2 regions of the Phytoactinopolyspora mesophila genome follow, and region 2 is predicted to be linked to the other one. Evidence: riboswitches for the same ligand, from Rfam matches in the RefSeq annotation. Region 2 holds a riboswitch; the other holds the start of a gene.
The links. A riboswitch is a leader RNA that binds a small molecule or an ion and turns the genes downstream of it on or off. The one in region 2 is predicted to bind cobalamin.

Region 1: it holds a riboswitch for cobalamin, as region 2 does, so the genes downstream of both, F7O44_RS23915 (ribonucleoside-diphosphate reductase subunit alpha) here and F7O44_RS24840 (ABC transporter substrate-binding protein) in region 2, are expected to answer to the same signal.

The regions. Positions count from the first base shown of each region.
Region 1 is NZ_WLZY01000010.1:34,152-49,609, reverse strand. Features, by position in the region: gene hisC (histidinol-phosphate transaminase) at 1-635, shown strand, start outside; gene F7O44_RS23925 (helix-turn-helix domain-containing protein) at 974-2,362, shown strand; gene F7O44_RS23920 (EamA family transporter) at 2,459-3,454, opposite strand; cobalamin riboswitch at 3,606-3,862, shown strand; gene F7O44_RS23915 (ribonucleoside-diphosphate reductase subunit alpha) at 4,017-6,680, shown strand; gene F7O44_RS23910 (ribonucleotide-diphosphate reductase subunit beta) at 6,717-7,703, shown strand; gene F7O44_RS23905 (metal ABC transporter substrate-binding protein) at 8,067-8,975, shown strand; gene F7O44_RS23900 (metal ABC transporter ATP-binding protein) at 8,978-9,724, shown strand; gene F7O44_RS23895 (iron chelate uptake ABC transporter family permease subunit) at 9,751-10,593, shown strand; gene F7O44_RS23890 (alkaline phosphatase) at 10,756-12,708, shown strand; gene codB (cytosine permease) at 12,735-14,030, opposite strand; gene F7O44_RS23880 (nucleoside deaminase) at 14,014-14,460, opposite strand; gene F7O44_RS23875 (PucR family transcriptional regulator) at 14,769-15,458, shown strand, end outside.
Region 2 is NZ_WLZY01000011.1:41,394-56,851, reverse strand. Features, by position in the region: gene F7O44_RS24865 (cobalt-precorrin-6A reductase) at 1-593, opposite strand, end outside; gene F7O44_RS24860 (cobalt-precorrin-5B (C(1))-methyltransferase) at 683-1,765, shown strand; gene cobM (precorrin-4 C(11)-methyltransferase) at 1,825-2,586, opposite strand; gene cbiE (precorrin-6y C5,15-methyltransferase (decarboxylating) subunit CbiE) at 2,587-3,822, opposite strand; gene F7O44_RS24845 (cobyrinic acid a,c-diamide synthase CobB) at 3,890-5,413, shown strand; cobalamin riboswitch at 5,569-5,752, shown strand; gene F7O44_RS24840 (ABC transporter substrate-binding protein) at 5,782-6,861, shown strand; gene F7O44_RS24835 (ABC transporter substrate-binding protein) at 6,858-7,880, shown strand; gene F7O44_RS24830 (FecCD family ABC transporter permease) at 7,877-9,019, shown strand; gene F7O44_RS24825 (ABC transporter ATP-binding protein) at 9,016-9,873, shown strand; gene F7O44_RS24820 (NAD(P)H-dependent oxidoreductase subunit E) at 9,870-10,679, shown strand; gene F7O44_RS24815 (magnesium chelatase subunit D family protein) at 10,676-12,835, shown strand; gene cobO (cob(I)yrinic acid a,c-diamide adenosyltransferase) at 12,838-13,452, shown strand; gene cobC (Rv2231c family histidinol phosphate aminotransferase CobC) at 13,499-14,560, shown strand; gene F7O44_RS24800 (nucleotidyltransferase domain-containing protein) at 14,672-15,298, shown strand; gene F7O44_RS24795 (hypothetical protein) at 15,295-15,458, shown strand, end outside.

The DNA.
Region 1 (15,458 bases), on a different contig from region 2:
CGATCACGGAGCGCACCAGGCTGGTGCTGGTCTGCAGCCCCAACAACCCCACGGGGCCGGCGGTGTCCAGATCCGAACTGGACGCGTTCCTGGAGCGAGTGCCACGGGACGTACTGGTGGTTCTGGATGAGGCCTATCGGGAGTTCGTGCGAGATCCGGAGGCCGCGGACGGGCTCGAGGTGTATCGGCGGCATCGGAATCTGTGTGTCCTGCGGACCTTTTCGAAGGCCTACGGTCTGGCCGGGATGCGGGTGGGTTTCGCGATCGCCCATGACGAAATCGCCGACGCGCTCCGGAAGACGGCTGTGCCGTTCGGCGTGTCGGCACTGGCCCAGGTGGCGGCTGTGACATCCCTGGCGCAGGAAGAGCACCTGTTGGAGCGGGTGGAGGCTCTGGTGCGGGAGCGAGACCGGGTGGCCGTGGCGTTGCGGGATCAAGGATGGAACATTCCTCGCACCGAGGCCAACTTCGTCTGGCTGGATCTAGGTGACGAAACGGACGAATTCGCGCAGAAGTGTGCGGAATCCGGAATAATCGTTCGACCTTTTAGTGGCGAAGGATGTCGAGTGACTGTTGCCGAGCCTGAAGCCAACAACATTGTCATCCGGGTTGCCGCCGAATGGATCAGGCAATAGGCAATGCGACATAGTCACTGAGTGTGAGTAACTGGTGACAGTCAGTGAGAAAGTACTGAGGTCACAGGGCGCAAAAAGGCACGGACGACATACCTGCGTTCGGGGGGCGAGACGCAGCTAGTCGTCCGTGCGTCTTCAATGCTACTGCTAGCAGCACATAGTTGGCCAGTTGGGCTCGATCGTGTCAGCAGATGCCGGTGCGGCAACTGTTGCAGCAGCCGCCGTCAGGGTAAGTGCCGCGAGTGTGACAGCCAGTACGCGCCTGAGACGGGCCACCGAGATCGACCTCCTGGTCACTAGGACTAGCAAAAAATGACTACCTGTAGTGCAATAGTGTCATGACAGAGCAGCCACAAGCAACACTTGACGAGGCGCCGGTCCCAACGCCCGTCGGTCAGCGTATTCGCACACGGCGGGTGGAACTGGGCCTTTCCCAGGCGGATATCGCCGAGGGAATGTTGTCTCCCAGCTATGTTTCGCTCGTCGAGAGCGGTCGCCGTCAGCCCGCTGCTGCCGCGCTGGCGCATATTGCGGAACGCCTGCGCATTGATGTCGAGTATCTGCGGGACGGTGTCGACGCCTCGGTTCGTACTCGTGCCCGCCTGGCTCTTGGCCGGGCCGAGAAGGCGCTTTACGACGGCCGGGCCGACGACGCATACGACGGCTTCACGGCGTTGATCGGTGACCCCGGCCTCAACGACGAGCAGAGCCGTCAGGCTCGCCTCGGGCAGGCGCAGGCGCTGGAGCGCAAGGGCGACATCGAGGGTGCCATCGACCTCCTGGGTGGGCTGGCCGACGAGGCCCGGCAGGCGCCCGAGGTTCAGCCGTGGCTCGACGTCGCGTTGGCAATGTCTCGCTGCTACCAGAGCGCGGGCGACCTCGACATGGCTATCCAGATCGGCGAGGAAGCAATGCGTTCGGCCAGCGAGATGGGGCTGGAGCACACCGACGAATACGTCCGGCTCGGTTGCACGGTGCTCAGCGCCTATCACGGCCGCGGTGACATCGTCCGTTCGCGGACGCTCGCGGCCGAGCTGGTGCGGGCCGCTGATGAGATGGGCGCGCCTCACACCCGGGGAGCTGCCTACTGGAACGCCTCCGTGATCGCTGAATCCCGTGGTGACCTCGCGCAGGCGCTCAATCTGGTTGATCGCGCACTAGCGTTGTTCGGCGAGGGTGACGACCGCCGCAACCTGGCGCGGCTGCGGATGGCTTACGCCTGGCTACTCCTGCAGGGAGACGAACCCCGGGCCACTGAGGCCCTTGATCTCCTCGACAGCGTTCGCCGCGAGATCACCACGCAGGGTGGCGTGGACGACATCCGGCACCTGGACAGCACTCGCGCGGATGCGCTGCTGACTCTCGGACGGCTGGACGAAGCTCATGAAGCCGCGCAGTCGGCCCTGCGTGATCTGGATGACCAGCCGCGGATGGAGGCGGCTCGGGCACGTTTGGTTCTCGCTCGGGTACTCCGTGCTGAAGGTGACGTCGACCAGAGTGCGCGCGAAGGTGCTCTGGCGGCCTCCATGCTGGAGGCCATGGGTGCGTCCCGGCGGGCCGCCGCGGCCTGGCGCGAGCTCGGTGATCTCTACCGGGATCTCGGCCGGACGGACGAGGCGCTCGAGGCATATGATCGCGCGCTTCAGTCCATGCGGATCATGCACTCGGTCGGTGCCGGCGTGGTGCTCGATGCCCCGGCGCAGGAGCATGAACTCGCGCTGAACTGAACAACTCAGCACGCTACGTGGCGGGACGGCAATACCGCCACGTAGCGTGCGGTTGAACGTGGCATGGATGATCAGCCTTTCGCTGGCAGATAGGCCTCAGCCGGTGCGTTCGCTGGCCAGGTCGGCCTGTCCCGGCGGGGGCTCCTCGTCGTCCTCAGGTGTCGGCCGGGCCGTCCTCTCGGACGTCATGACCAGTGCGACGCCGCCCACGAGAAACGCGCCGCCGACGACGACGATGCTGGTGACCGGCTCGGCGAGGATCGCCCAGCCGAGTAGTACGGCCACAACCGGATTGACGTACGCGTAGGTGCCCACGAGAGACAACGGGGCGTGTGCCAGTGCGTATACGTACGCGGTGAACCCGAGCAGCGATCCGAGAACCACCAGGTATGCCAGGGCGATCCAGCCCCGTGCGGGTACAGCGCCGACGTCGAGGCCGCTCGCCTCACCGGTGATAACCGAGATGGTGACCAAGATGACGCCCGCCGCGAGCATCTCGTAGGTGGCGGCGGCGAATCCGTTGCGGGGCAGGCCCAGACGTGGCGAGATGAACGAGCCGAACGCCCACGACACGGTCGCGCAGAACAGAAGCAGCACACCCCAGGTCTCGACGCCGTCGATGCCACCACGAGACAGGCTGATGACGGTCAGCCCACCGAGCCCGACCAACACTCCCAGCCAGGTCAGAGAACCGGGGCGCTCGCCTGCCAGGACTCTGAGGAGTACGAACCACAGGGGGATCGCGCCGATGATCAACGCGGTGAGTCCGCTGGGGACGGTCTGCTCGGCGATCGCGACCACACCGTTGCCGAGGACGAGCAGCAGTACACCCATCACGGCCGTGGCGCGAAACTCCCGCGCCGAGATGCGCCAGATAGGGCGGGAGCCCTCGACCCGCGGACGGCGGCTGAAGAGGAGCAGGATTCCGAGGAGTAGCAGTCCGGCGATGAGAAATCTGATACCCATGCCTAGGAACGGCGGGATGCCGGAATCCACGACGACTCGGATCGCGAGATAGGTGGAGCCCCACACGATGTAGACCGTGCCCAGGGCGGCCCAGATCATGGCCGATCTCGGCGCCGTACGCGTCATGAATGTCTCCGTATGTGAGTGATGTACGCAGACATTCTCGTGGCGCCGGGTATCCAACCGATAGCGAATAACGGACGACTAGCACTCACTTCCCGCCAACGTGCGACACGCCACAACATATAGGTGACTTGCATCGTCGTAACTACAAGATAGTGTGGTCAGATCAGCTGGTGCTTCAGGTCATCCAGAGTTGGAGCGGCAACAGGGAACCCGGTGAGAGGCCGGGACTGCCCCGCAGCGGTGTACGGGAACGAACCCCGTCAGAAGCACTGGGTCGGCAGGCGTTCGATCTTCACGAGATCGGCGACGCCGCCAGCCTGGGAAGCGACGGTCAGTAGGCCGGCGTCCTCGGTATGAGGGGCGTCATCGCCCGTGAGTCCGAAAACCTGCCAGCGCGTCGCATTCAGTGGTGCGACAGTCCGTGGTCTCGAGGGAAGGCCAGGGGACGAGACTGCCAAGCTACCGGCGGCTGAATCTGCCACCGGCGGTATCTGCCGTCGCGATCCCTTGCCCTGCCTCGAGTTCTACGACCCTGGAAACGACGAACTCGCAAGGAGAGCGCATGAACATCACCGTCGTCAAGCGGGACGGATCGGTGGAGCCGTACGACGGCTACAAGATCGCCCGGGCCATTGAAGCGGCCAGCACGGGTCTGGACGACCGAGTAGTTCGAGTCACCCAGCTTCAGTCGGAGCTGGAGATCACCCTCTTCGACGGCGTGACCAGCGAACAGCTGGACGAGGCGGTCATTCAGGTAGCTCTGCAGAACGTCAAGGATGACCCGGCCTTCGACACGGTGGCCAGCCGGTTGCTGCTCAAGACCGTGTACAAGCGCGTTCTGGGCGACTACGAGAGTGGTGATGAGCTGGTTGCTCTGCACCGCCGGCATTTCGCCGGTTACGTCCAGAGCGGGGTGGCCGCCGGGATGCTCGACGCCCGTCTGGCCAGCCGATTCGAGATGTCGCGGCTCGCGAGTGCGCTGGATCCTGGCCGCGACGACCTCCTCCGCTATATCGGTGCCGTGACCATATGTAACAGGTACCTGGTACGTGGACCGGCCGGCGAACTGCTCGAGGTGCCGCAGTTCTTCTGGATGCGGGTGGCCATGGGCTTGGCACTCAACGAGCCCGACCCGACGACGTCGGCTCTGGAGTTCTACGACAAGATGTCCCGCCTGGAGTATCTCGCTGCCGGATCGACTCTGGTCAACGCCGGCACGTCCTACGCGCAGCTGTCGAACTGCTTCGTCATGGAGATGCACGACGACATCGATCACATCGCGAAGAGCGTTCGTGACGTGATGTGGCTGACGAAAGGCACCGGCGGTATCGGGCTCTCGGTCACCAAACTTCGAGCTGAAGGGTCGCCGATCCGCAGCAACAACACCACGTCGACGGGACCGATCCCGTTCATGCACACGATCGACTCCACCTTGCGGGCGGTGTCTCGCGGCGGCAAGAAGTTCGGTGCGCTGTGTTTCTACATGGAGAACTGGCACCTGGACTTTCCACAATTCCTCGACCTCCGGCAGAACGCCGGAGATCCGTATCGGCGCACCCGTACGGCGAACACCGCGGTGTGGATCTCCGACGAGTTCATGAAGCGAGTCGCCGACGACGATGACTGGTATCTGTTCGATCCGCTCGAGGTCCCCGATCTGACCGAGCTTTACGGAGCGGACTTCTCCCGGCGTTATGCGCAGTACGTTGCCGCTGCTGAGGACGGTGAGCTCCGCACGTATCAGAAGATCAAGGCACGGGAGCAGTTCAAGGCGATCCTGATCAGCTTGCAGACGACGTCGCATCCGTGGCTGACCTGGAAAGACACGATCAATAACCGGGCTCTGAACAACAACACCGGGACCATTCATCTCTCGAACCTCTGCACCGAGATCTGCTTGCCGCAGGATCGGGACAACGTCGCGGTGTGCAACCTGGCATCGATCAACCTGGCCCGGCACGTCCGGCCCGACCCAGGCGGTTCGATCGACGACGCCATCGAATGGGACCGGCTGCGGCAGAGCGTCCGGCTCGCGGTCCGGCAGCTGGACAACCTGATCGACATCACGATCTCGTCGGTGCCGGAGGCTGAACGGTCGAACGAACTCAACCGGGCTGTCGGGCTGGGAGTCATGGGGTTCACCGATGTGGTCGAGCGGCTGGGATGGTCGTATGAGAGCGAACCGGCCTATGAGCTGATCGACCGGTTGATGGAGTTCGTGAGCTGGCACGCCATCGATGCGAGTGCCGACCTGGCTCGTGAACGCGGCGCCTATGCGAACTTCCAGGGCTCTCGCTGGAGCCAGGGCATGGTGCCGTTCGACACAGTGGGGATCACCGAGAAGCGACGTGGCCGGCCGCTGACGGTGGACCGCACGGCGCGGCTGGACTGGGACTCGTTGCGGACGAAGGTGCGTGGCGGCATGCGTAATGCGACCCTGCTGGCAATCGCGCCGACCGCATCCATCGGATTGGTCGCGGGCACGACCCCCGGCCTCGACCCGCAGTTTTCGCAGATCTTCAGCCGGGCGACGAGTTCCGGCAAGTTCCTCGAGGTGAACCGTAACTTGGTGAGCGACCTCAAAGCGCGTGGCCTCTGGGAATCGGTTCGGGAAGATCTGCTGCGCGCGCAGGGTGACGTGTCCGCCTTGAAAGACGTCACCGACGATCTCAAGGCTGTGTACAAGACCTCGTTCCAGCTGTCGCCGTACGCATTTATCGAAGTGGCGGCTCGGGCTCAGAAGTGGATCGACCAAGCGATCAGCCGGAATATGTACCTGGAGACCCGTGACCTCGGCGACATGGTGGACATCTACTCCGAGGCGTGGGCCAAGGGCCTGAAAACCACGTATTACCTGCACATGAAGCCACGGCATTCGGCCGAACTCAGCACGGTGCGAGTCAACAAAGCAGAGACCTCGCCGGGTGCGGGTGGTCATGGTCCGCGGCCCGCGGTGGCGACGGCCACCGGACACGGGCCGGTAGCCGGATCGGGGCGGCCGTCAGCCGTGGCTTCCGGTGCACATGCCGGTCCGGGCTCGAGCCGACGTCGCGGGTTCGGCTTCGCCTCCGCGGTGAGCCGACCCGCCGAGGACGCCAGTTCCGGCGCGGAGGCGCCTGCGCACGAAAGACAGGAAGTCGTCGAACAAGAGGTAGCGGATGTGGTCGGTGACGTCGCATGCCCGGTCGATCCCCAGGAACGTGTCGAATGCGACTCCTGCCAGTAGCCAGGACCCCGGACTACTACGACGAGGAGCACAACTATGACGCAGACGATTCTCGGTACCGGTATTCAGGAAGGGCTGCTGCTCAAACCGGTCGCCTACCCGTGGGCATATGAGCTGTACAACCAGGCCGTGGCCAACACGTGGTTTCCCCACGAGGTGCAGCTCGGCGAAGACTTGGCGGACTTCAAGAAGATGTCCGACGAGGAACGTCATGCCCTGACCTTCCTGATGAGCTACTTCAATCCCAACGAGCTCCTGGTCAACAAGGCCCTCGCCTTCGGCGTCTATCCGTACATCAACGCGGCTGAAGCGCATCTCTACCTGGCCAAGCAGATGTGGGAAGAGGCCAATCACGTCATGGCCTTCGAGTACGTGCTCGAGACCTTCCCGATCGATCGCCAGCAAGCGTACGAGGCACACGTGAACGTCGCCTCGATGGCGGCAAAGGAAGAGTTCGAGGTCCGGTACATCCGCCGGATGACCGAGCAGCAACTGGACATCACCACGACCGAGGGCAAGCGTGACTTCGTCCGCAACCTGGTCGCTTACAACATCGTGCTGGAAGGCATCTGGTTCTACAGCGGCTTCATGGTCGCGCTGAGTTTCCGGCAACGCAACCTCTTGCGCAACTTCGCCTCGCTGGTCGACTGGATCGTCCGGGACGAGAGCCTGCACCTGAAGTTCGGGATCAACCTCATCTTGACCGTTCTCGATGAGAACCCCGACCTGCAGACGGCGGACTTCGCCGCCGAGATCAAGCAGATGATCATCGACGGGGTCGCGATGGAAGAACGGTACAACCGTGACCTGCTGCCACGCGGCATACTCGGCATGAACGCGGAATACATCAACCAGTATGTGAAGTACCTCGCGGATCGCCGTCTGGAGGAGCTGGGCTTCGAGCCTCACTACAGGGTCGCCAACCCGGCGAAATGGATGGCGGCGGCGAATGACACCCTGCAGCTGGTCAATTTCTTCGAGTCGATCAACACCAGCTACGAGGTCGACGCGCGGGCACACTGAAGATCGGGGCGCAAGAAGGTCCGGTAAAAACGTCCGGCAATCGGGCAGTCGGGTGCCGCTCTGGATGATGCCCCTCCTCGCCCGCGAAAGGCTCGGATTCCGCCCGAAGGAGTTCCTCGCTGGCGCTCGGATGTTTCTCGGGGGCTGGTCCTCGCCTTTCGATGCCCACCGCACCATGGAGGGGCATCATCCAGAGCAGCACCCGACCACCTGAGTGCCGGTGCCCGGCTCTTGCTCGCCTCGTGCCGGGCGCGAGCATGGCCGGTGGTGCGCGGTACATTGGAGCCAGCTCGGGCGTCCGGCGAATTGGCAACGGGAGACGTGGTGGAAGCTAAGTTCGGCCGACCGAACTACTATTTTCGGGTGAGCGTACTCGCGGTCTCAGGTCTGGTCCTTGCGGGATGTGGGGGCGGAGCGGCCGCGAGCGGTGACGACGACGGCCGGCCCACGGTCATGACGACGTTCACCGTGCTGGCCGACATCACGCGCAACGTCGGCGGTGACGCCGTCGTCGTCGAATCGATCACCAAACCAGGTGCGGAGATTCACGGCTACGAACCCACTCCGGGCGACATCCGCCGAGTCTCCGACGCGGACCTGATCCTCGAGAATGGCCTAGGCCTCGAGTTGTGGTTCGACGACTTCATGGCCAGGGTCGACGCGCCACGCGTCGTCGTCAGCGAGGGCGTCGAGGTGATGGCCATCCAGTCCGGGAACTATGCCGGGGACGCGAACCCGCACGCCTGGATGTCGCCACTCGAGACGATCGTCTACGTGGAGAACATCGCCGAGGCGCTGAGCGAACTCGACCCGGACAACGCCGAGCTCTTCGACGCGAACGCCACCGCATACGCCGAAGAGCTACGCGACGCTCATGACGAACTCGTGGCGGCAGTTGCCGGCCTGCCGGAACACCAACGCGCGTTGGTCACGTGCGAAGGCGCGTTCTCGTATCTCGCGCGTGACGCCGGGCTTGCTGAGGCGTATCTGTGGCCGGTCAACAGCGACGCCGACCCGACACCCCGGCACTTGGCCGACACCATCGATCTCGTGCGGGACAACGAGATCCCCGCCGTGTTCTGCGAGTCGACGATCAGCGATGACCTTGCCGAGCAGGTGGCCCGGCAGTCCGGCGCGCAATACGGCGGCGTCCTGTACGTCGACTCGCTGTCCGAGCCGGACGGCCCGGTCCCCACATATCTGGATCTGATCAGGCACGACATCGATACGATCATCGCCGGGCTGACCGATGAAGCGGGCCAGGGGCGGTAGCTATGGGATCGCCGGTTGAGATCGAGGACGTCACGGTCCGTTACGGGCGCGTGCTGGCCTTGGAACAGGCGTCGCTGGTGGTGGGGCCGGGGCGGATTTGCGGGTTGATCGGGATGAACGGATCCGGCAAGTCGACGCTATTCAAGGTGATCATGGGCTTGGTGCGGCCGGAATCGGGCAGCGTCCGCCTCTTCGGTGCCGACCCGTCGAGGAGCCGGCAAGTGGGCCAGATCGCCTACGTCCCACAGTCGGAGAACGTCGACTGGAGCTTTCCGCTGCGGGTTCGCGACGTGGTCCTGATGGGCCGGTATGGCCGCATGACTATGCTCCGGCGGGCCGGCCGGGAGGACCGTTCAGCCGTCGACGACGCCCTGGAACAGGTCGAGCTAACCAGCCTCGCGGGCCGGCAGATCGGCGAGCTGTCGGGCGGGCAGCGCAAGCGCGTGTTCGTAGCACGGGCCATCGCTCAGGACGCGCGGTTGCTCCTGCTCGACGAGCCGTTCTCAGGAGTAGATCAACAGTCGGAAGCGACGATCTCCAGTCTGCTGCGCCACCGCGCGCAGAATGGCAGCGCGGTGCTGATCGCCACCCATGATCTGCAAGCCCTGCCTGAACTCGCGGACGAAGCGGCGCTGCTCTACCGGCGAGTGTTGATGCACGACACGCCAGACGAGGTGTTGCGCCCGGAGAACCTGGCCCGGGCCTTCGCTGCCGGCGCTGACCGGGTTGGTGGGGGCCGGGGACCGTGATCGAGTTCTTGCTGGATCCGTGGCAGATGGAGGCGATGCAGCGCGCCTTGTTGGTCACCGTCGTCGCGAGCGTGGCATGTGCGATCCTGTCGTGCTGGCTGGTGCTCATCGGATGGTCACTGATGGGCGACGCGGTCTCGCACGCGGTGGTGCCGGGCGTCGTCCTGGCCTACGTCGTGGGGGCGCCATTCGCGGTAGGGGCCTTTGTGTTCGGCTGCTTCGCGGTCTGGCTCATCGGTACCGTCCGGGCGACGTCACGGGTGAAGGAGGATGCGGCGATAGGGGTGGTGTTCACCACGCTGTTCGCGCTCGGGCTGGTCCTGATCTCGGTGACGCCCAGCCACGTGGACTTCGGTCACATTCTGTTCGGGAACGTGCTCTGGGTATCCGACGCGGACATCATCCAGGTGGTTGTCCTGGGGGTCGTGACGGTCGCTGTGTTGCTGCTCCGGAACCGGGACCTGACGTTGTACGCCTTCGATCCGGATCATGCGCACACGATCGGGATCAGTCCCCGGCGGATGCAGATCATGCTGCTGGGATTGCTGGCGTTGACCGTCGTCGTCGCGTTGCAGGCCGTCGGGGTGATCTTGGTTGTGGCGATGGTGATCACCCCGGGCGCCACCGCGTACCTTCTCACCAACCGGATGGAACGGATGCTCGTCATCGCTCCGGCGCTGGCTGTGACGTGTGCGTTCACCGGTCTTTACGTGGCGTATTACGCCGACGTCTCACCCGGTGGCGCTGTTGTGTTGTCTCAGGGCACGCTGTTCTTCATCATTTACCTGTTCGCCCCGCAACGCGGCGTCGTTGCAGCTTACCGGCGTCGTGCAGGCGCCATCCGGAGAGTCTCGGGGCCGGTCGAGTGACCACTGCGCGCTGTGCGCGCAACACTGCCTGGCCGATGAGCCCTGGCACGCACTGTTCACGCTCCGTGCGGCTGCTGGCGCCGTGATCGTTACCGGGACGGAAATGTGACTGCCCATGCTCAAAACCGTCATTGAGGACGGTCGACGAGAGGCGGGCATATCGTGAGTGAGAGTCCTCGGCAGCAAGACGGTCTGGACAAACCGGGCATTTCCCGGCGAGCATTGCTGCGTACTGGTGGCGGGGGCGCAGCGGTTGCGGCGATCGTGGGTCTGGGCGGCGGCTCGGCCCTGGCCACCAGGGAACAGCCCACCCGAGCGGTCAAGCGGACATCGGCGGAAGGTCTGCTCGACGCCGATCCACACGCGCACACGGCGCGGACGGCAGCGTCCAAGGCGCGTCGCCCGTCGTCACCACAGATTCGGATTCTGCCGATCGACCGCGCGAAGTTCTTGGCCGGCGCTCGATTCGACCTGCGGGTAGAGGCGAGCGGTGTCGACCCGCAGACCGCCCGGATCGACATCTCGGTTCAAGGGCCGAACGGACCGGCGCCGGTCCTGATCGGCGAGCCGGTGCGCACCAGCATCGAGGAGGACAGCCTCGAAGTCACGTACGAAGGTGTCTCCTACGAGGAGCCCGGTCAGTACAAGGTGTGGGTGAACGTGCGTTCACGTGGACGTACGGCTCGCGCCGAGGCCGGGCACGAGGTCGTTGTCGCCAAGGCCGGTGAGAAACAGGCCAAGAACATCATCTTCTTCCTGGGCGACGGCATGGGCTCACCGGCCATCACCGCCGCCCGCATCCTCTCGAAGGGCATCAGCGAAGGGAAGTACCACGGTCTGCTCGAGATGGACCGGATGGAGTATCGCGGCCTGGTCGGTACCTCCGGCGTGGACTCGATCGCGACCGACTCCGCCAACTCCATGTCGGCATACATGACCGGCCATAAGTCGTCGGTCAACGCGATGGGCGTGTACGAAGGCAACGAGCCGGATCCGAACAAGCACCCACGCGTGGAGAACATCGCGGAGCTGCTGACGCGCACCCGCGGGATGTCGATCGGCGTGGTGGCTACCTCCGACGTCCAGGACGCAACGCCGGCCGCCGTGTTCGCCCACACGCGCCGGCGCGCCGAGTATCAGGTGATCATGGACCAGTTCCTCGAGCAGGAGCTGGACGTCTGGATGGGAGGGGGTGCGTCGTTCTTCTGGCCGCAATCCGAGCCAGGATCCAGCCGCGACGACGACCGCGACGTCGTCAAGGAGTTCGAGCAGGCTGGATATACACACGTCGGGAGCCGCGCCGAGCTCAAGTCCGCGGTGCAGGGTGGTGTTCCGGACAAGCTGCTGGGGCTGTTCCATCCGCGGAACATGAACGTCTATGTGGACCGCCAGCTGATCAAGCAGCCGGAGGTCCTCGGCGAGTGGGACGATCAGCCGACGCTGATGGAGATGACCGAGGCAGCGCTCAAGGTGGTCGAGCGGAACGAGAACGGCTTCTTCCTGATGGTGGAGGCTGCCTCGATCGACAAGATGGAGCACCCGCTGGATGGGCCCCGCGCGACGTACGACACCATCGAGTTCGACCAGGCGATCGGCGTGGCGAAGGCGTGGGCCGAAGGGCGCGACGACACCTTGATCGTGGTCACCGCCGATCACAACCACTCGATGAGCATCGTCGGCACCCACGACCGTCGTAACGCCGAGGGCCGCAATGCCAACGGTGTGTACGGCGACGCCGGATTCCCCACCTACTCCGACGATGACGGCGACGGGTTCCCGGACGATCCGAACCCCGACGTCGGCCTGTTCTTCGGCTGGTCCAACCACCCCGACCACACCGACGACTTCCAGCACAACACCGTGTTCCAGGCCCCAGCCTTGATCGATCCGGACACCGGCGAAGCCGTGGACAACCCGGAGCGTGATCCTGATGCCGAGCTACAGACTGGCAATCTGCCCGTGACGTCCACGACCTGTGTGCACACGGTCGAGGACGTCTCGATCTTCGCGTCCGGTCCTGGCGCGGCCCGGTTCAACGCCTTCCTGGACAACACCGAGGTGTTCTACGCCATGGCAGACGCGCTCGGGCTCGACCCGCTAGCAGAATCCGGCTGAACCCGATCACCGAAGGGGTGGCGCCGTCAGCGGGACGGCGCCGGAGTGCTGGACTCCGTGGCGCGCAGCTTGGCGAAGAGCACCGCGAGGACGACGGCGACCAGGATGCCGTTGATCGGAGGGATGCCCCAGCCCCACTCGTCGGATGCTTTCGCTACCAGTGCTCCGAGCGCATAGGCCGCCACGTTCTCCCATCGCACGGCTGGGAATGAGTAGCTCGAAGGGTCCGGGAGGCCGCGGCGCCACCGGGCCCACCAGTCGCCGACGATCACTCCGCCGATCGGCGGTATGAGGATGCCGAGCCAGCTCAGATATGTGATGAGGTTGTCGTAGATACCGGTGACGGCGAGCAGCGTCCCGATGATGACGCCGCCGATGATGTACGGCTTCTTGGACCGCGAGTTGGCGATCTCCGCTCCGGCCACCCCGAAGTTGTAGGCGGTGTTGTCATTGGTGGTCCACAGGTTGCCGACCAGGAACACCAATCCCCATGCGACGAGGCCGAGGTCGAAGAGGACGAGAACGAAGTCCGGCTGGCCGAAGGCGATCGCCCCGATCGCGCCGAAGAACAGCATGAGGAACTGGCCGATGAAGAACGCGACCAGAGCAGATCCGAAGCCCTGCTTCGGAGTGCGGGCGAACCGGGTCCAGTTCGGTGCCTGGGTGCCGCCTGATGCGAAGGTGCCCACGATGATGGTCACTGCGACCGCGACGCTCATGGTGGCCGTAGGTCGCTGGTCGAGCATGCCGGACATGCCGCCCACTTCGTCGAACGAACGCGAGGTGACCCAAACGGCGAGGACGAGCAGCAGCGGCACTGACACGATGGAGAGGCCGTACATACCGCGGTAGCCGTAGTAGGCGGTCGCGCCCATGACGAAGCCACCAAGCACCATGAGCAGGCGCTGCACGCCGTCGCCCTCCCAGCCGGCAGCATGGGCTACGAGCTGGGCCAGCGTGGCTACGGTGACGCCGTACCAGCCCACCTGGGTGCCACCGAGCAGAAGTGAGCTGAGTTTGGATCCCTTGCTGCCGAAGGCGTACCGGCACATCATCACGGTGGTTAGGCCGGTGCGAGCTCCGATACCGCCGATGACGGCGACGTAGCCGCCCAAGACGACACACCCGAGCAGCAGCACACCCATGAGCGGCCAGAATTCAAATGCGGCGCCCACCTGTGCCCCGGCGAGCATGGTGGGCGTGAAGAACGTGAAGCCGAGCAGGACAATGGACAACGAGAACAGGGACTTGCGGGCATGCTGCGGGACTGGGTCGATCGGGTAGTCGGGGTCGACGTAGCTGTCTTCAGAGCTCATCGTCATCGCCGATGTCCTCCATCCACAGGGCCGGATTGGCCGCGATGAATTGCTCCATCATCTCGACGCATTCCTCGTCGTCGAGCAGGACGATGTCAAAACCGTGCTCGGCTAGCCACTCGTGCCCGCCGCTGAACGTTCGGGCTTCGCCGATGACCACTCGGGAGATCCCGAACTGTCGCACCAGACCGCTGCAATACCAGCACGGAGACAAGGTCGTCACCATCGTTGTGTCGCGGTACGAGCGCCGGCGTCCGGCTGCCCGGAACGCGGCGGTCTCCGCATGTAGCGACGGGTCGCCATCTTGAACCCGTCGATTGTGACCGCTGCCGAGGATAGCCCCGTCGGCGTCGATCAAGGCCGCGCCGATGGGGATGCCACCTTCGCTCAGTCCGCTGCGTGCCTCCTGGACGGCGGCGTGCAGCCACTGCCGCATTCGCCCGAGGTCGGGTTGTGAGTTCGGTGTCACCAGCTACCTCCAGTGATCAGGCGACGCGTGGGCCCTTCGACGTGCCGGCTAATGGGCCCGGAACGCGCCCGTTCCCGGCCGCTTTTCAGATCCTGGCGGGCTGGGCAGCCGGTGTGAGGGGCGGGCAAGGATCCGGAGCATGACCGGGAACAGACTGCTACACAGCTTGGTGGTGGCGCAGCGTGTGAGGGAACGCACGAAGCGTCAGTTTTCGGGAGATCGATATTTTGCGAAAAGTCATTGACCTGGAGCCCAGTTCACGGCACCGTCATGACATGTCCATGACGGTACGTGAAATCCTCGATCTGCCGGCGGTCAAAGCTGCCGCGCCGTTGCTGACCACGAGCGCCGAGGGATTGAACCGGCAGGTGATGTGGGCGCACTCGAGCGAGATCTTCGAGATCGGCCCCCTGCTGTCCGGAGGTGAGCTGCTGCTGACCACGGGACTGGGCTTGTCCGGGGCCGATGCCGGGGCCAGGCGGTTCTGGATCCGCGACTTGGCCGAGCGGGGGGTCACGGCGGTGGCCATCGAGATCGGCCGTTCGTTGTCCGATTTGCCTGTGGAGTTGGTCGACGAAGCCGACCGGCGTGAGATCCCGTTGATCAGGCTCGATGACGTCGTCCCGTTCGAGCGGATCTGCCGGGCCGTCAACACCGTGATCCTGGACCGCGAGGGCACCGAACTGCGGGTCGTCGACCAGTTGAGCGACGCCCTGTTCGCGGCGCTGGCAACCGGCGGTCTGGACGGCGTGGCGCGTATCGCCGCCCGGCATATCGGCTGTCCAGTCATGATCTCCACCGCGTCGGGCCAGATGGTCGCCGCCGGAGGTGTCGCATCGAAGCAGGTGTTGAGCAGGCTGGCCGCCGAGGCCGTCGTGCGTGCCCCGGTGCTGGTCGACGGCAGCCCTTGGGGTGATGTCTTTCTCGGCCACAATTCCGGATGGGCGCCGGGAGCATTGTCCCTG
Region 2 (15,458 bases):
TCGATGCGATTGCGGCGCATCAGTGTCAGCTCTCCGTCGACCGTGTAAGGCCCCCGGTCGAGGAGCACCACGGCGTGTGGGGGCATCGGCGGCGCCGGCATGTCCACGCAGCGGATGAGAAACCACTGCTCGGTGAGATCGGCGAAGGCCGCCAGCCCTTGCCGGCCCGTCGTCAGGAAAACACGCTCGCCCAGCCCGGACACGATCTGCGCGGCGTGTTCGACCGAATCGGCCCAGCGCCAGATATCCCCCGGTCCTTCCTTCCAGCCGGGCCGTTCCAGCCGCAGGTGAGGCACCCCAACCTGCTTAGCTGCCGCCACGGCCGATGCGCTGATCCGCTCGGCGAACGGATGAGTCGCATCGATGAGGCCGACGGCACGTTCGGCACGCAGCCATTCGGCCAGGCCGTCGACACCACCGAACCCGCCCACCCGGACCTCACCCTCCGGCATCCGCGGCTTGGACACCCGGCCGGCCAATGAAGAAACGACCCGGATGCCCAGGACCACTAGTTCGGCCGCTACTTCCCGGCCCTCAGTGGTGCCACCGAGCACCAGAACCGGACCACCGGACGCGCCACCCACCCCGTTCACGGCATACTCCTCAGAAGCTCCGGCACATGGAACCACTCCATCGTGTGGTGGGCTTGGAGAAGCTGCCTGACGGCATTGACGGGGGCACGATGACGACGGAACGGACCAGCGAAGGGCTGCGCTATGGCTGGACCACCGGAGCCTGCGCCACCGCGGCCACCACGGCTGCCTACACCGCGCTGCTGACCGGCGAGTTTCCCGATCCGGTCGAGGTGCCGCTGCCCAAAGGCAAGCGGCCGAGTTTCGCGCTGGCCACGGAGAATCTCAACGACGACGGCGCCAGCGCGGGCGTGGTCAAAGACGCCGGCGACGATCCCGATGTCACCCACGGCGCGCTGATCGTGTCCACGGTGCGAGCCGGCGAACCCGGCAGCGGCGTGACCTTCCGGGCCGGTCACGGCGTCGGGACCATCACCCGGCCCGGGCTTCCGCTGCCGATCGGCGAGCCGGCTATCAATCCGATCCCCCGCCAGATGATGACGGAGGCGGTCGAGCGGGTCGCGCGTACCCACGGCGGCAGCAGTGACGTGGCCGTCGAGATATCGATTCCGGGTGGCGAGGAGATGGCCCGGCACACATGGAATCCCCGGCTCGGAATTGTCGGCGGGCTTTCCGTGCTCGGCACCACCGGAGTCGTGGTGCCGTACTCCTGTTCGGCGTGGATCGACAGCATCCGGCGTGGCGTGGACGTCGCGCGCGCCATGGGGCATCAGCACGTCGCGGCCGCCGTCGGCAGCACCTCTGAGCGGGTCGTGCAGCAGATGTACAACCTGCCGGACAGCGCGCTGCTGGACATGGGTGACTTCGCCGGTGCGGTGCTGAAGTACCTGCGCCGGCACCCGGTTGCGCGACTCACCATCGCCGGCGGTTTCGCCAAGATGTCGAAGCTGGCCGCGGGCTTCCTCGACCTGCATTCCAAGCGCTCGCAGGTGGACTTCGGGCTGCTCGCGCGGATGGCGGCCGACGCCGGTCACCCGGAGCTGGCCGGCCGGATCGTCGAGGCGAACACCGCGATCCACGCCCTCGAGATGGCGCAGGACACCGGCCTGGACCTGGGGGCGATGGTTGCGGAGCGGGCTAGGCAGGCCGCCGACGACGTGCTGCGCGGTGCCCCCGTGAGCACGGACGTCGTGGTCGTGAACCGCTCCGGCACCATCGTCGGCCGCAGCTGAGAGGTTCCGCGGAGGAAGAGTCTCCCCGCCGAACCTCTCATAACGGACGTCCACCGGGCTCACAGCGATGCGGGCTGCTTCGATCGGTCCCGGCCCGCCGAGTAGAGAAAACTGTCCGGGAAATTCTCTGCCGCCAGCACCCGGCCGACGAAGATCATCGCCGCCCGGTTGATACCGGCATCACGCACTTGACCAGCGATGGTGCCGAGAGTGCCGCGCACCACCTGCTCGCCCGGCTGACTCGCATGAGCCACGGCCGCCGCGGGGCACTCGGCACCGTAGTGGGGCAGAAGCTCGTCGACCACCTGCTCGATCCGGTTCGCGGCCAGATGCAGAGCGAGGGTCGCGCCGCTGGCGCCGAACGTGGCCAGACTTTCGCCGTCGGGCATGGACGTGGACCTGGCCTGGGTGCGGGTGAGGACGACGCTCTGGCCCACCGTCGGAACCGTGAGCTCGCGGCCCAGCACCGCAGCGGCTGCGGCGAACGCCGGCACCCCTGGTACCACCTCATAGGGGACCCCAGCGGCATCAAGACGGCGCATCTGTTCGGCAACAGCGCTGTAGATCGACGGGTCGCCGGAGCAGAGGCGGGCCACGTCATGGCCTCGGCCGTGCGCGGCGACCATCTCGTCGATGATCTGATCGAGGGTGCGGTCGGCCGTGTCCACCAGCAGAGCGTCGTCGGGACAATGCGCGAGCAGCTCGGTGGGCGTGAGGCTCCCCGGGTACAGGCACACCTGGCAGCGAGCGAGCAACCCCTGGCCACGAACGGTGATCAGGTCAGCCGCTCCGGGGCCGGCACCAATGAAGTAGACGGTCAACTATTCCTCCTTGATGAAATGCCACTGGGTCAGCGTCCGGGCCGGCTGCCAGCCGGTATACCGACCGAGAGGGGCCGCATGCTCGACCGAGTGCCGGTTCAGCTCACCGCCGTGAGCTGCGTAGGCGGTGCCGAGCACGGCCTCAGCTTCCAGCGTCACCGCGTGCGCCACCAGCCGCCCGCCGGGACGCAGCGCCTTCACACACGTCTCGATCAACCCGGGTGTGCTGACGCCTCCGCCGAGGAACACGGCATCCGGCGGCTGGAGATCTCGTAAAGCCTTCGGTGCTCGTCCTTGAACAACGAAGAGGTCCGGAACACCCAGGCGGCGCGCGTTCCGGCCGATCCGCTCGGCTCGTTCCGGGTCGGCTTCAATGGCGGCGGCGGAGTTGTCCGGATGTGCCCGCATCCATTCGATCGCCACGCTGCCCGAGCCCGCTCCGACATCCCACAGATGGTGTCCCGGAACCGGCATCAGCCTGGCCAGACAGCTGGCGCGTAGGTCGCGTTTGGTCAGCTGCCTGTCGTGCTCGAAAGCCTCGTCGGGCAGCCCGGGCACGGTGGGCAACGGCACGGTGCCGTGATCGGATTCACACTCGACGGCGACCACGTTCAGCGCTGCGCCAGGTGGGTGGTTCCACTCGCGGGCCACGCCGTCGAAGCGTCGCTCGCCGGGACCGCCGAGGTTCTCCAGCACGATCATCCGGCTCGGGCCGTAGCCTCGTTCCGTGAGCGCTTCGGCCACCACACCCGGCGTGGACGCGTCCGCGCTGAGCACCAGCAACCGCCGCCGCGGGGTCAAGAACCGGGCGACCCGATCGGCGTTTTCGTCAACCAGCCTGACCACGTCGACGCCGTGGCTGGACCACCCGAGCCGGGCCCGGGCCAGCGACACCGACGACACCGTCGGCAAGATGCGCACCGCGTCCATCCCGAAGAGTTTCGCCAGGATGCTCCCGACGCCACTGACCATCGGGTCGCCACTCGCGAGCACCGTGATCTTGCGTCCGCGATGTTCGTCGAACAGCCGCTGCAGGCCGGGACGGAACGGCGACGGCCAGGAGAGTTTTGTCACACCGTCGAGGGGCACCAGATCCAGGTGGCGTTGTCCCCCGATCAACACGTCGGCCTCGGCTACGGCCTCTCTCGCCTGCTCGCTCAGCCCGCTCAGCCCGTCCGCACCGATGCCGACAACGGTGATCATGGCAGGTGAGGCGGCGGCAGGCGGTTGGTTCACGCTTTTCACCGTAGCCCAGCCGAGCGTGAGACGATGCCGCCGGCCAACCGAGCGGAAGGAGGAGACCATGCAAAAGGTTGATGACCCCACGCCGTCCGGCACGCTCGCCCTTCCCCGGATGGTCATCGCCGCGCCCGCGTCCGGCCACGGGAAGACGACGGTCGCCACCGGCCTCATGGCGGCGCTCGCCGGACGTGGTCACACGGTGTCCGGCCACAAAGTCGGCCCTGACTACATAGATCCGAGCTATCACGCGCTGGCCACCGGCCGGCCAGGTCGTAACCTCGACCCGCACCTGCAGGGTGAGCACCGGATCGTCCCGCTGCTGCGCCACGGCGCCACGACCGGCGCACGCAACGCCGACATCGCGGTCATCGAAGGTGTCATGGGACTGTTCGACGGCGCGCTGGGCACAGCCGGTTTCGCCTCGACCGCGCACGTCGCCAGGCTGACGGCTACGCCGGTGATCCTGGTGGTCGATGCCAGTGCGGCCGGCCGCAGCGTCGCCGCGATGGTGCACGGGTTCGCCACATACGACCCCCAGGTCACACTCGCCGGAGTGATCCTGAACAAGATCGGGTCACCGCGACATGAGGCTGAACTGCGCTCCGCCCTGGACGGCATCGGCGTGCCGGTCCTGGGTGCCCTGCACCGTTCCGAGCACGTCGAGGTGCCGAGCCGGCACCTCGGCCTCGTGCCCGCTGATGAGCGCCACGCGGAGTCCGCCGCCGTCCTGGACGCGCTGCGCTCGTGGATCACCACCGGCCTCGACCTCGATGCCGTCGTGCGGGTGGCTCGCGCCGCACCAGACCTCACCGCTGCGGCCTGGAACCCGGCTGACGCCCTGCGACTCGCCATCGGCACCGGCCGTGAGGTGGGGGGACTTGATGCCATCCATGGTGCGGATGGGCATCGAAAGGCGAGGGACGAGCCTTTCGCGGGCGAGGATGGCATCAAGCCCCCCCACCTCACGACTCAGGACTCGGCACGGCCTGTCGTCGCCGCGGCGGGTGGGCGGGCGTTCACGTTCCGGTACCGGGAGAACGTCGAACTGCTCGAAGCCGCCGGCGTGGACGTCGTCGATATCGACCCGCTGACCGACGAGGCCCTGCCCGACGGCTGTGCCGGCTTGTACTTCGGTGGCGGGTTTCCCGAAGTGCATGCCGAAGCGTTGAGTGCGAACGCGCCGCTGCGCAATGCGGTGGCTGAACTCGCCGGGGCGGTGCCGATCGTCGCCGAGTGCGCTGGTCTGACGTACCTGTGCCGTGAGCTGGACGATTTGCCGATGACCGGGGTTCTGGACGCCACGGCGCGGATGACCGGACGCCGTACGCTCGGCTACCGGACGGCGACGGCGGTCGGCGACAATCTGCTCGCCCGCGATGGCGAACAGGTCACCGCGCACGAATTCCACCGGACCCAGGTGACGCCTGGCCATGGCCCACAGCCGGCGTGGCAATGGGCGTCGTCCAGCGACGGGTTCGCCGGGCCGCTGCTGCACGCGTCGTACCTGCATGTGCACTGGGCCGGGCATCCGCACCTGGCTCTGAGCTTCGCCGCCGCGACCCGCAAAAGCGATCCTGCGTCCTAGCTCCGGTGCACCACCGGACGACCGCCTGGCACGGAGGTACCGGCGGAGCGCGCCGGTGGGATGGAAGATGCCGTCCAGGGTGCGGACGGGCATCGAAGGGCGACGAAGGAGCCCTTCGCGGGCGGGGACGGCATCTTCCATCCCACTGGCGCGCGGTAGGGTAGACCCGCCGTGGTGTTCGGGAAGCCGGTGAAGTACCGGCGCGGCCCTCGCCACTGTGATCGGGTAGTCCCCGGCCGTCCCCTCGTGGGGAGCCACTGGGCAGCTTGCTGCCTGGGAAGGTAGGCCGGACGGCGTCATCCCGTCAGCCAGGAGACCGGCCACGGCATAGGAAGCCAGATTCCACGAGGTGATGGAAGGCGGTCCCCATGGCCGTAAGCACGTACCTGTCCGCATCAACCCGACGCGCTAGGCGTCGATCCCCGGCCTCAATACTCTCCGGCGTCGCTCTCAGCGCACTGCTACTGACCGCCTGCGGCAGTGATGATGATTCGGCGGACGGGTCCGCACCCGGCACCAACGGCACCGAGGATGCCGCCGAGCCCGCCGACATCAACGACGCAGCCGGCGAATCGCCGTCGGCCCTCGAGAATTGCGGCCTCAGCGTAGCCGTCCAAGATCCGCCCGAGCGGGCGGTCACCATGAACCAGGCCGCCACCGAGGTGATGCTCGCCCTCGGACTACAGGACCGGATGGCCGGTACGGCATACATGGACGACGAGATCCTTCCTGAGCTCGCCGCCGCGTACGGCGAGATCCCGGTGCTGGCGGACTCCTATCCGTCAGCCGAGCGGCTGCTCGATGCGGAGCCGGACATCGTGTACGCGTCCTATCCCAGCACTTTTCAGCCGGAGAACGGGGGTGAGCGATCGGAGCTGGCCCAGCTCGGCGTCACCAGCTATCTCTCGCCCAGCGCCTGTCCCGACCGGCCGGGCGACGAGCCCTTGAGTATCGAGACGGTCTGGCAGGAGATCCACGACGTCGGAGCATTGTTCGGTGCCGGCCAAGCCGCCCAGGAGCTGGTCGAGGCCCAGCGTGCAGACCTGGAAGCCGCGCTCGGCGCAGTAGGCGACGTGTCGGACATCACGGTCATGTGGTGGGACAACGGCTTCGACGCGCCCAGCGTCGGGGTGTGCTGCGGGGCTCCCGGCATGATCATGGATGCGGCCGGGGTCGAGAACGCTTTCCCCGACGAGTCCGGGTCCTGGGCCGAGGTCAGCTGGGAGCAAGTCGTCGAACGGGAGCCGGACGTGATCGTCCTGGTGGACGCGGACTGGAGCACAGCCGACGACAAACGTGCCGCGATCGAGTCGACGCCGGCGGTAGAAGCACTGCCCGCCGTCCAGGAGGAGCGGTTCGTCGTGATCCCCTTCTCCGCGACAACACCCGGGATTCGAAACGTCAGCGCGGTTCTGGATCTCGTTGACGGATTGGAGGCCATCCGATGAGGCGGTCCAGCAAGCTCGGTATCGCGACCGGTGGCGCCATCAGTCTTCTGCTCCTCGCCGCGTGCGGCGGCGACGACGGCGCCGCGCCCACCGCCACCGCGGAGAATCCCCCGGCCGCCGCGGACGACGGTCCCCTCACCATCGAGAACTGCGGCATCGACGTCACGGTCGACAACCCGCCGGAACGAGCAGTGACCTTGAACAAACCGGTCACCGAGATCCTGCTGGCGCTGGGCCTCAAGGACCGGATCGCGGCCGTGGCCGGCGAGCCCGACGAGTACGTCGCGCCGCAGGTAGCTGACGATTTCGCCGCCGTAGAGATTCTCGTAGACCGCGACTACCCGAGTCTCGAGGCCTTGCTCGACCTCGAACCGGACTTCGTCTACGCGTCCTACCCCAGCGCATACCGGGACGATGCCCTGGGCAGCCGGGACAACTTCACCGAGCTCGGCATCCCGACGTACCTCTCGGTGGGGCGCTGCGAGAACGAACCAGACGACGAAGCGATGGACATCGAGGACATCTGGTTCGAGATCGAGCAGATAGGTGCCGTCTTCGGCGTCGAAGACGCGGCCGCGGACTTGGTCACCGAGCAGCGGCAACAGCTGGAAGACACCCTCGAATCGATCGGGGAACTCCCCCGGCAGTCGGTGTTCTGGTGGGACATGAACACCGACGCACCGTTCGCCGGTGCATGCTGCGGCGCACCAGCCATGATCATCGAGACACTCGGATTCGAGAACATCTTCGACGATCTGGGCGGCCACTGGGCGGACACCAGCTGGGAACAGGTCATCGAGCGCGATCCGGACCTGATCGTCATCGCCGACTTCGGTGACGGCGACATCGACACCAAACTCGACTTCCTGCATTCGGACCCGACGCTGAGCCAGCTCCGCGCCGTGCAAGACGAGGCGATAGTGACGCTGCCGTTTGCCGCCACCACCCCCGGTATCCAGACCGTGACCACGGTGGGGACGCTGGCCGACGCCGCCCGGGAATCGGCCGCCGGACGATGAGCGCGGCTCCGGCGCCGGAAGCCACGGAAGGCCGCGGCGCTGAGCCATCCATCAAGGGACGACCGTCACAACAGCCGGCCGCATCCCGGGGCCGCAGCGTCGGGAACGGTGTGATCGTCGCGGTGTCGGTGGCAGCGCTGGTCGGCTCGGTTCTGGTCGCCGTGACGCTCGGCCAGGCCGGCATCTCGGTCCGTGAGGTATGGACCGTACTCACCGATCGGCTCGGCGTGTCGTTCCTGCAGGTGGAGGCTTTCGGGCTCGGCGCTCAGCATCCGTCCGACATCCGCGCCGACGTCATCTGGAACATGCGGTTGCCGAGGACTTTGAGCGCGGCTCTGATCGGCGCCGGGCTCGCCGTTGTCGGTGCGATCATGCAGACCCTCACCCGCAACCCCATGGCCGACCCGTACCTGCTCGGGATCTCATCCGGCGCGTCGTTCGGCGCTGTCCTCGTCATCGTGGCCGGCTTCGGCAGTGGGTTGTTCGGAGTGTCGCTCGGCGCGTTCGGCGGCGCGTTGGGCGCATTCGTGCTGGTTCTGCTGATCGGACAGAGTTCAGGCGTGCTCACCCCAGTCCGGATGATCCTGGCTGGGGTCGCCATCGGTGCCCTGTGCAGCGCGCTCACCTCGTTCGTCATCCTCTGGGTGGCTGATCCGCACGCAACTCAGGATGTCCAGTTCTGGCTTTCCGGCTCGCTGGCCGCTTCCCGGTGGTCGTCGCTGCAGATCGCTTCCGTGGTGTTCGTTGCGGCACTCATGCTCTGCTTGTGGCATGCCCGTACCCTGAATGCGTTCGCCTTCGGCGACGACGCGGCGGCGTCCCTGGGTATCGACGTCAACCGGATCCGCTGGACACTGCTCGTCGCCTGCGCACTGCTGACCGGCGTGCTGGTCTCTGTCAGCGGCTCGATCGGCTTCGTCGGCCTACTCCTGCCGCATGCCGTCCGATTCCTCGTGGGTCCGGATCACCGCCTGGTTCTCCCACTCTCCGCCTTGCTCGGTGGTGTGTTCCTGCTCTGGGTCGACACCATGGCTCGCACAATCTTCGACCCACGCGAACTCCCCGTCGGTGTCGTCACCGCCATCATCGGGGTGCCCGCCTTCATCTGGGTTCTGCGCAAGAGGCAGGTGCGGGGATGAGCGACACAACCGTGACCGCAGCAGCTGCCGATGGGCTGACCGCTCGCGACCTGAGCTGGTCCGTCAAAGGAACCGTCATCGTCGACGGCATCCACATGCACGGCGGCCGGGGCGAGATCACCGGTTTGCTCGGACCCAACGGATCCGGGAAAACCACCTTGCTGCGTGCCATCGCCCGGCTGTCGAAACCGGACCGGGGCGTTGTCCACCTCGGCGGCACTGACCTTGCGACCCTCCGCCGCCGTGACCTGGCCCGGCAATTGGCCGTTGTTCAGCAGCACGCCGGCACCGATCTCGACGTGACGGTCCTGGACGTCGTACTGCTCGGGCGCACTCCCTACCGCTCCGCGTTGCAGGGCGACTCCGAGCAGGACCGGGCGCTGGCACTCGATGCGCTTCAGCAAGTCGACATGGTGGAGTTCGCGACCCGCAAATGGGCTACTTTGTCCGGGGGCGAGCAGCAGCGTGTCCATCTGGCCCGCGCACTCACCCAGCAACCCGAGCTCCTGGTGCTGGACGAACCGACGAACCACCTCGACATCGCCCACGCTCTCTCGCTGCTGGCGCTCGTGCGCCATGCCGGGCTGACCACGATCGCTGCCTTACACGACCTCAACCTGGCGGCGATGTTCTGCGACCACCTCGTGGTCCTGCAACGGGGCCGCGTCGTCGCCAGCGGCGCTCCACATGACGTACTTACGCCGCAACTCCTGCGCGAGGTCTACGACGTCGAGGCCGACATCGGCACACACCCGCGAACCGGCCGTCCGCTGCTGACGTTCCACCCACCCGAACCCGCGGACAGCGCGGCACGCAGAGCACGACAAGCAGCCCGTCAGGGGGTGATCGCGTGAGCCGCCAGATCGTCCTGGTCGGGCGGGCGCTAGGCGCTCCGACGGCTGAACAGACACTCGCCGATCTGGCCACCCGCCTGAGTCACCATCTGGACATGTCGGTGCGACCAGCGCTGCTCGACCATGGCGAACGTTCGATCCACAGCGCCCTCGACGAGTGCCGGGCCGACGGCGCGAGCGATGTCGTGGTGCTGCCGGCCCAAGTTCCCCGGGACCGTTATCTCGAGACGTGGGCACGGAAGGCGGTCGCCCATTGGATGGAGCCGAGCGCGACCACAGACATGGAGCCGGGTGCGCAGGATCCGGGCGAGCAGATGCGGGTGCGGTTCGGCGCCGGAGTGAGTGAGGCTGCCGAGATGGTGGCGGCCCTGGCCGCGGCGGCCTCGGGGCCATCGCGTCCGGTGACGGAGTCGCCGGACGCCTTCCGCAGCCCGAACTGGTCCGAGATCACCGCGCATCGCCGGCATGTTCTTGTGTGCCGAGGTCCTCGGTGTTCGGCCCACGGCAGTGCCGGAGTCGCGAAGGCATTGGCCACGGCGTTGCGTTCCCGCGAGCAGGACGACGACGCGGTGTTGGTGACTCAGACGAGTTGCCTGGTGCCGTGCAATCTCGGTCCGATCGTCGTCGTCCATCCCGAGGACGTCTGGTACACCAATCTCGACCCGGATGCGGTTCAGCGAATCGTGGACGACCATCTGTGTGAAGGACAGGTCGTCGACGAGTTGCGCACAGCGCGCCCGTTGCGCCACGGGAACAACGGTCCATCAGAAACACCACCTACGGCTTCTACCCCGGAGGGCATATGAGTTCCGGCTACCCGTTCACCGCGATCGTCGGCATGGACGATCTGCGACTCGCGCTCGTGCTGTCGGCGGTGTCGCCGGCCACCGGCGGCGTGCTCGTCCGCGGTGAGAAAGGCACCGCGAAGTCCACCATGGTGCGCGCGCTCGCGAGCCTGTTGCCACCGGTCGATGCCGTGGCTGGGTGCCGGTTCTCGTGCGCTCCGAAAGACCCGGACCCGGACTGCCCGGACGGCCCGCACACCGACGCCGCGGACACGCTCAACCGGCCCGCACGGTTGGTCGAACTGCCAGTAGGGGCCTCGGAAGACCGGGTGCTCGGTTCCATCCACCTGGAACGTGCCCTGACCGAGGGGGTGACCGCCTACGAGCCCGGTCTACTCGCCGGCGCCAACCGGGGCGTGCTCTATGTGGACGAGGTCAACCTGCTGCACGATCACCTGGTCGACGTCCTTCTGGATGCCGCGGCTATGGGCCGCGCCAAAGTAGAGCGGGAGAACGTATCGGTTTCGCACGCCGCCCGGTTCGTGATGGTCGGCACGATGAACCCGGAGGAAGGCGAACTTCGGCCGCAGTTGCTGGACCGGTTCGGCCTGACCGTGGAGGTAGCCGCGACCCGCGACCCTGCGTTACGGGCGGATGTGGTCCGTGCGCGGCTGGCCTACGAAGCTGACCCCGACGGCTTCGCCGCCAGGTACGCCGACGACGAGCGCCGGCTGTCTCAGCGCATCGCCGCCGCCCAGCAACGGCTCCCCGATGTTGTGCTGACCGATGCCGCCCTGCGCCAGATCACCGAGGTGTGTGCCGCCTTCGAGGTCGACGGGCTGCGGGCCGACCTGGTCACGGCGCAGACGGCGATCGCACATGCGGCATGGTCCGGCCGGACCGTCGTCGAGACCGAGGATGTGCGAGCCGCGGCGCGCCTCGCGCTGCCACACCGGCGCCGGCGTAACCCCTTCGATGCTCCCGGCATCGATGACGAGCAACTCGACCAGGCTCTACGCGATGCCGCACCGGACGATCCGGATGATCCCGGCCCAGACGACTCGAACCCGGACGATCCAGGGCCGGACGATCCAGGGCCGGACGATCCCGGTGGCCCTGGCCGCGAGAACAGCGACCTTGGAGATGGCCCTGACCGCCAGGAGCACGGCGACCAGCCTGGTCATCCGGGCCGACCCGGCGAAACCTCGCCCCAGTCCGAGGCCACAGCGGATGCCGAACCGCAACGCTCCGGCATCCCGGGGAGCATTCCCGGCGGTGACGTCCAGGCGGCCGAGAAGCCCTTTCGCGCGCGCCTGCTGACCGTTCCCGGACATGGCTCCGGCGCCGAGGGACGCCGTTCCCGAGCGATCACACCCAACGGCCGCACAGTCGGTTCCAGACGTCCGGTCGAGCAGGAAACCGGCGGGATCCACCTGTTCGCGACGCTGAGCGCAGCCGCTGCTCACCAACCAGCCCGCAAGGCCCTGGCGGCGAGCGACGAACGCGCCGATTCCCGGCAGAGGCCTTCGAGCACCATCGTGCAGCTGCGCCGTGAAGACCTGCGCCTGGCCGTCCGGGAGGGCCGCGAAGGAAATCTGGTGCTCTTCTGCGTCGACGCCTCCGGCTCGATGGGCGCGAGGCAGCGGATGCGCGAGGTCAAAACCGCAGTGATTTCCCTGCTGCTCGACGCCTACCAGCGCCGGGACAAAGTAGGGCTGGTGCTCTTCCGCGCCGGCGAAGCCACCCTGGCCCTCCCACCCACCACCAGTGTGGAAGCCGCCGCATCCCGCTTGGAGTCCCTGCCGACGGGCGGGCGCACGCCCCTGGCCGAAGGGCTGACCGAGGCAGCGCGGGTGGTCAGCCTCGAAGGCGTACGCGATCCCCGTCGGCGCCCACTCGTGGTCGTCGTCACCGACGGGCGCGCCACGTCGGGAGAGGACGCGGTCCAGCGATCTCGGGCCGCGGCGGGCATGCTGGCGCGCGAGCTGCATCGGGCCCGCGGCGGCGCCGTCGTCGTCGATTGCGAAACCGGTGTGGTGCGGCTGGGGCTGGCGGCGACGCTGGCGACGCATCTCGGTGCCGAGCATCTGGTCCTCGACGGTGTCGCGGCCGGCAGTACTGCGTCCACTCTCACCTCGGCCGTTCGTGCACATTCGGTCCAACGGAAGGCGGCTTAGACATGCCTCAAGGTCAACCCACCACTGTTCCCGCTGACGGGCTCACCACTCGGCAGCGCCGCAACCGTCCGCTGGTCATCCTGCATACGGGTGAGATGAAGGGGAAGTCGACGGCTGCTTTCGGGCTGGCGCTGCGCGGATGGAACCAGGGATGGGACATCGGTGTGTTCCAGTTCGTCAAGTCCGCCAAGTGGCGGGTCGGCGAGGAGGGCGCCTTCCGAGTCCTGGGCCGACTGCACGACGAGACCGGTGAGGGCGGTCCGGTCGAGTGGCACAAGATGGGCGAGGGATGGTCGTGGTCGCGGAAGAAGGGCTCCGAGGAGGACCACGCGGCCGCGGCGGCTGAGGGCTGGCGGGAGATCGCGGCCCGCATCGCGGCGGAGCGGCACACGCTCTACGTGCTCGATGAGTTCACCTACCCGATCCACTGGGGCTGGGTCGACGTCGAGGAAGTGGTCGACGTCCTCACCAACCGCCCGGGCCAGCAGCATGTGATCATCACCGGGCGATACGCGCACCCCCGCCTGATCGAGGCCGCTGACCTGGTCATGGAGACCTCGAAGGTCAAGCACCCGATGGATGCCGGCCAGAAAGGGCAACGGGGGATCGAGTGGTGAGGCGACCCGCACCCCTGGCCCCGTTGCGTCCTGCGCGGCGAGCGCCATGACGCACGGTGTGCAGGACGCAAGCCCGGCACCGGTTCCCGACCTGACCCACCACGGCGATGCCGAGGTCGGCCCCGGCCTGATCGACCTCGCCGTCAACGTTCGTGCTGGTATGCCACCGCCCTGGTTGCGCGAGCGGCTGATCGCCACCCTGGACGACATTGCCGCCTACCCCGATGCCGGCCCGGCCAGAGACGCGATCGCTGCCCGGCATGGCCGGCGGGTCGCCGACGTGCTCCCGACAGCAGGCGGCGCCGAGGCGTTCACGCTGATCGCGCGTGCGTTGCGGCCGGGGATCGACGTGCGGCACGCCGTCGTCGTACATCCGCAATTCACCGAACCAGAGGTGGCGCTCGCCGCTGCCGGGCACGTGGTGGATCGAGTCCTGCTCAGCCCGACGGACGGGTTCGTCCTTGATCCGGACAGGATTCCCGACGACGCCGATCTGGTCGTCGTCGGGAACCCCACCAATCCCACCTCCGTGCTGCATCCCGCCGCGGCTATCGAGCGGCTCACCCGGCCGGGGCGGATCGTCGTCATTGACGAGGCGTTCATGGACGCCGTACCCGGCGAGCCGGAGTCGCTGGCCGAGCGCACCGACCTACCTGGCCTCCTCGTGCTCCGCAGCCTTACCAAGACCTGGGGGCTGGCCGGTATCCGCGCCGGTTACGTACTCGGACCAGCGGACATCATCGACCGGCTGCGCGATGTCCAGCCGCCGTGGTCGGTCTCGAGCCCGGCCGCCGAGGCGATGCGCGCTTGTGTGCATCCTTCCGCCCTCGATGAAGCGGACCGGCTGGCGCGCGCCGACGAGCCGGTGCGGCAATGGCTGGCCGATGAGCTGCGGCGGCTCGGCGGCGACGTCGTCCCCTCCCCGCGGGCACCGTTCCTGCTGGTGAGATTCCCGGAGGGCGAGGAGTTGCGGATGCGGCTGCGGGACGCCGGCTGGGCTGTGCGCCGCGGCGACACGTTTCCCGGTTTGAGTCCCGGCTGGATCCGGATCGCCGTGCGCGACGAGTCCACCATGCGCCGCTTCGTTGACCACGTCTCGCGTCTCTAGTGTCACGTGAGCGGGTTCACGGGGGTATCACAACTTCATGGTTGAGATACTCGAGTATCAATAGAGATACTAGAGTATCTGTAAAGATACATCCGTATCATTGGAGTCGACGTGGATCTCACTGAACCTCCCACCGCCCTCACGTCGCGACTGACCATTGCCGTCTTGCGTTCACTTGCTTCGCGGCGCGGTAGCGCAACGACCGAGCAGGTACGTCGAACCGCCGGCATCGGCACCGCGGCAGGGGTGCGTCGTGTACTCGAAAAACTGATCGAGCATGGCTTGGTGACCGATACCGGGCCGGCAACCCGGCCGGCGCTGTACGAACTGAACCGCGACCACGTACTTTACCCGGCGGTGCAGGCATTGCTCGCCGCGCGCGAAGCACTTCCCCGGCTTCTCGGCGAATCGATCAGCCAGTGGCGTTTAATACCAGTGAACGCCTCGCTGTTCGGCTCGGCCGCCCGACGGGACGGCGGCCTGCATAGCGACATCGACCTCCTGGTCATCCGGCCTACCGGCCTGGCCGGCGACGAGCCGGAGTGGATGCAACAGCTCCACGACGTGCGTGGGCAGATCCATCGATGGACTGGCAACCATTTGCAGGTACTTGACCGGAGCTGGAGCGGGCTGGTCGACCTCGTACATGCCGACGAGAAGATCGTTGCCGAATGGCAGCGCGACGCCGTAACGGTTCATGGCCGAGACCTACGGGACCTACTTATGGAGCTCGGATGAACGCGAGAGGGCGCCGTCGCGCGTGCACCCCGGCAGAGGCGAGCACGCGCTTGAGACATGCCGAAGCCTTCTTCGCGACGGCGCAATTGGTGGCCTCAGAGGAAGGCAAGCCGACTGACTATGACTACAACCACGTAGCAGCAGGTGTCGCAGTCCTCGC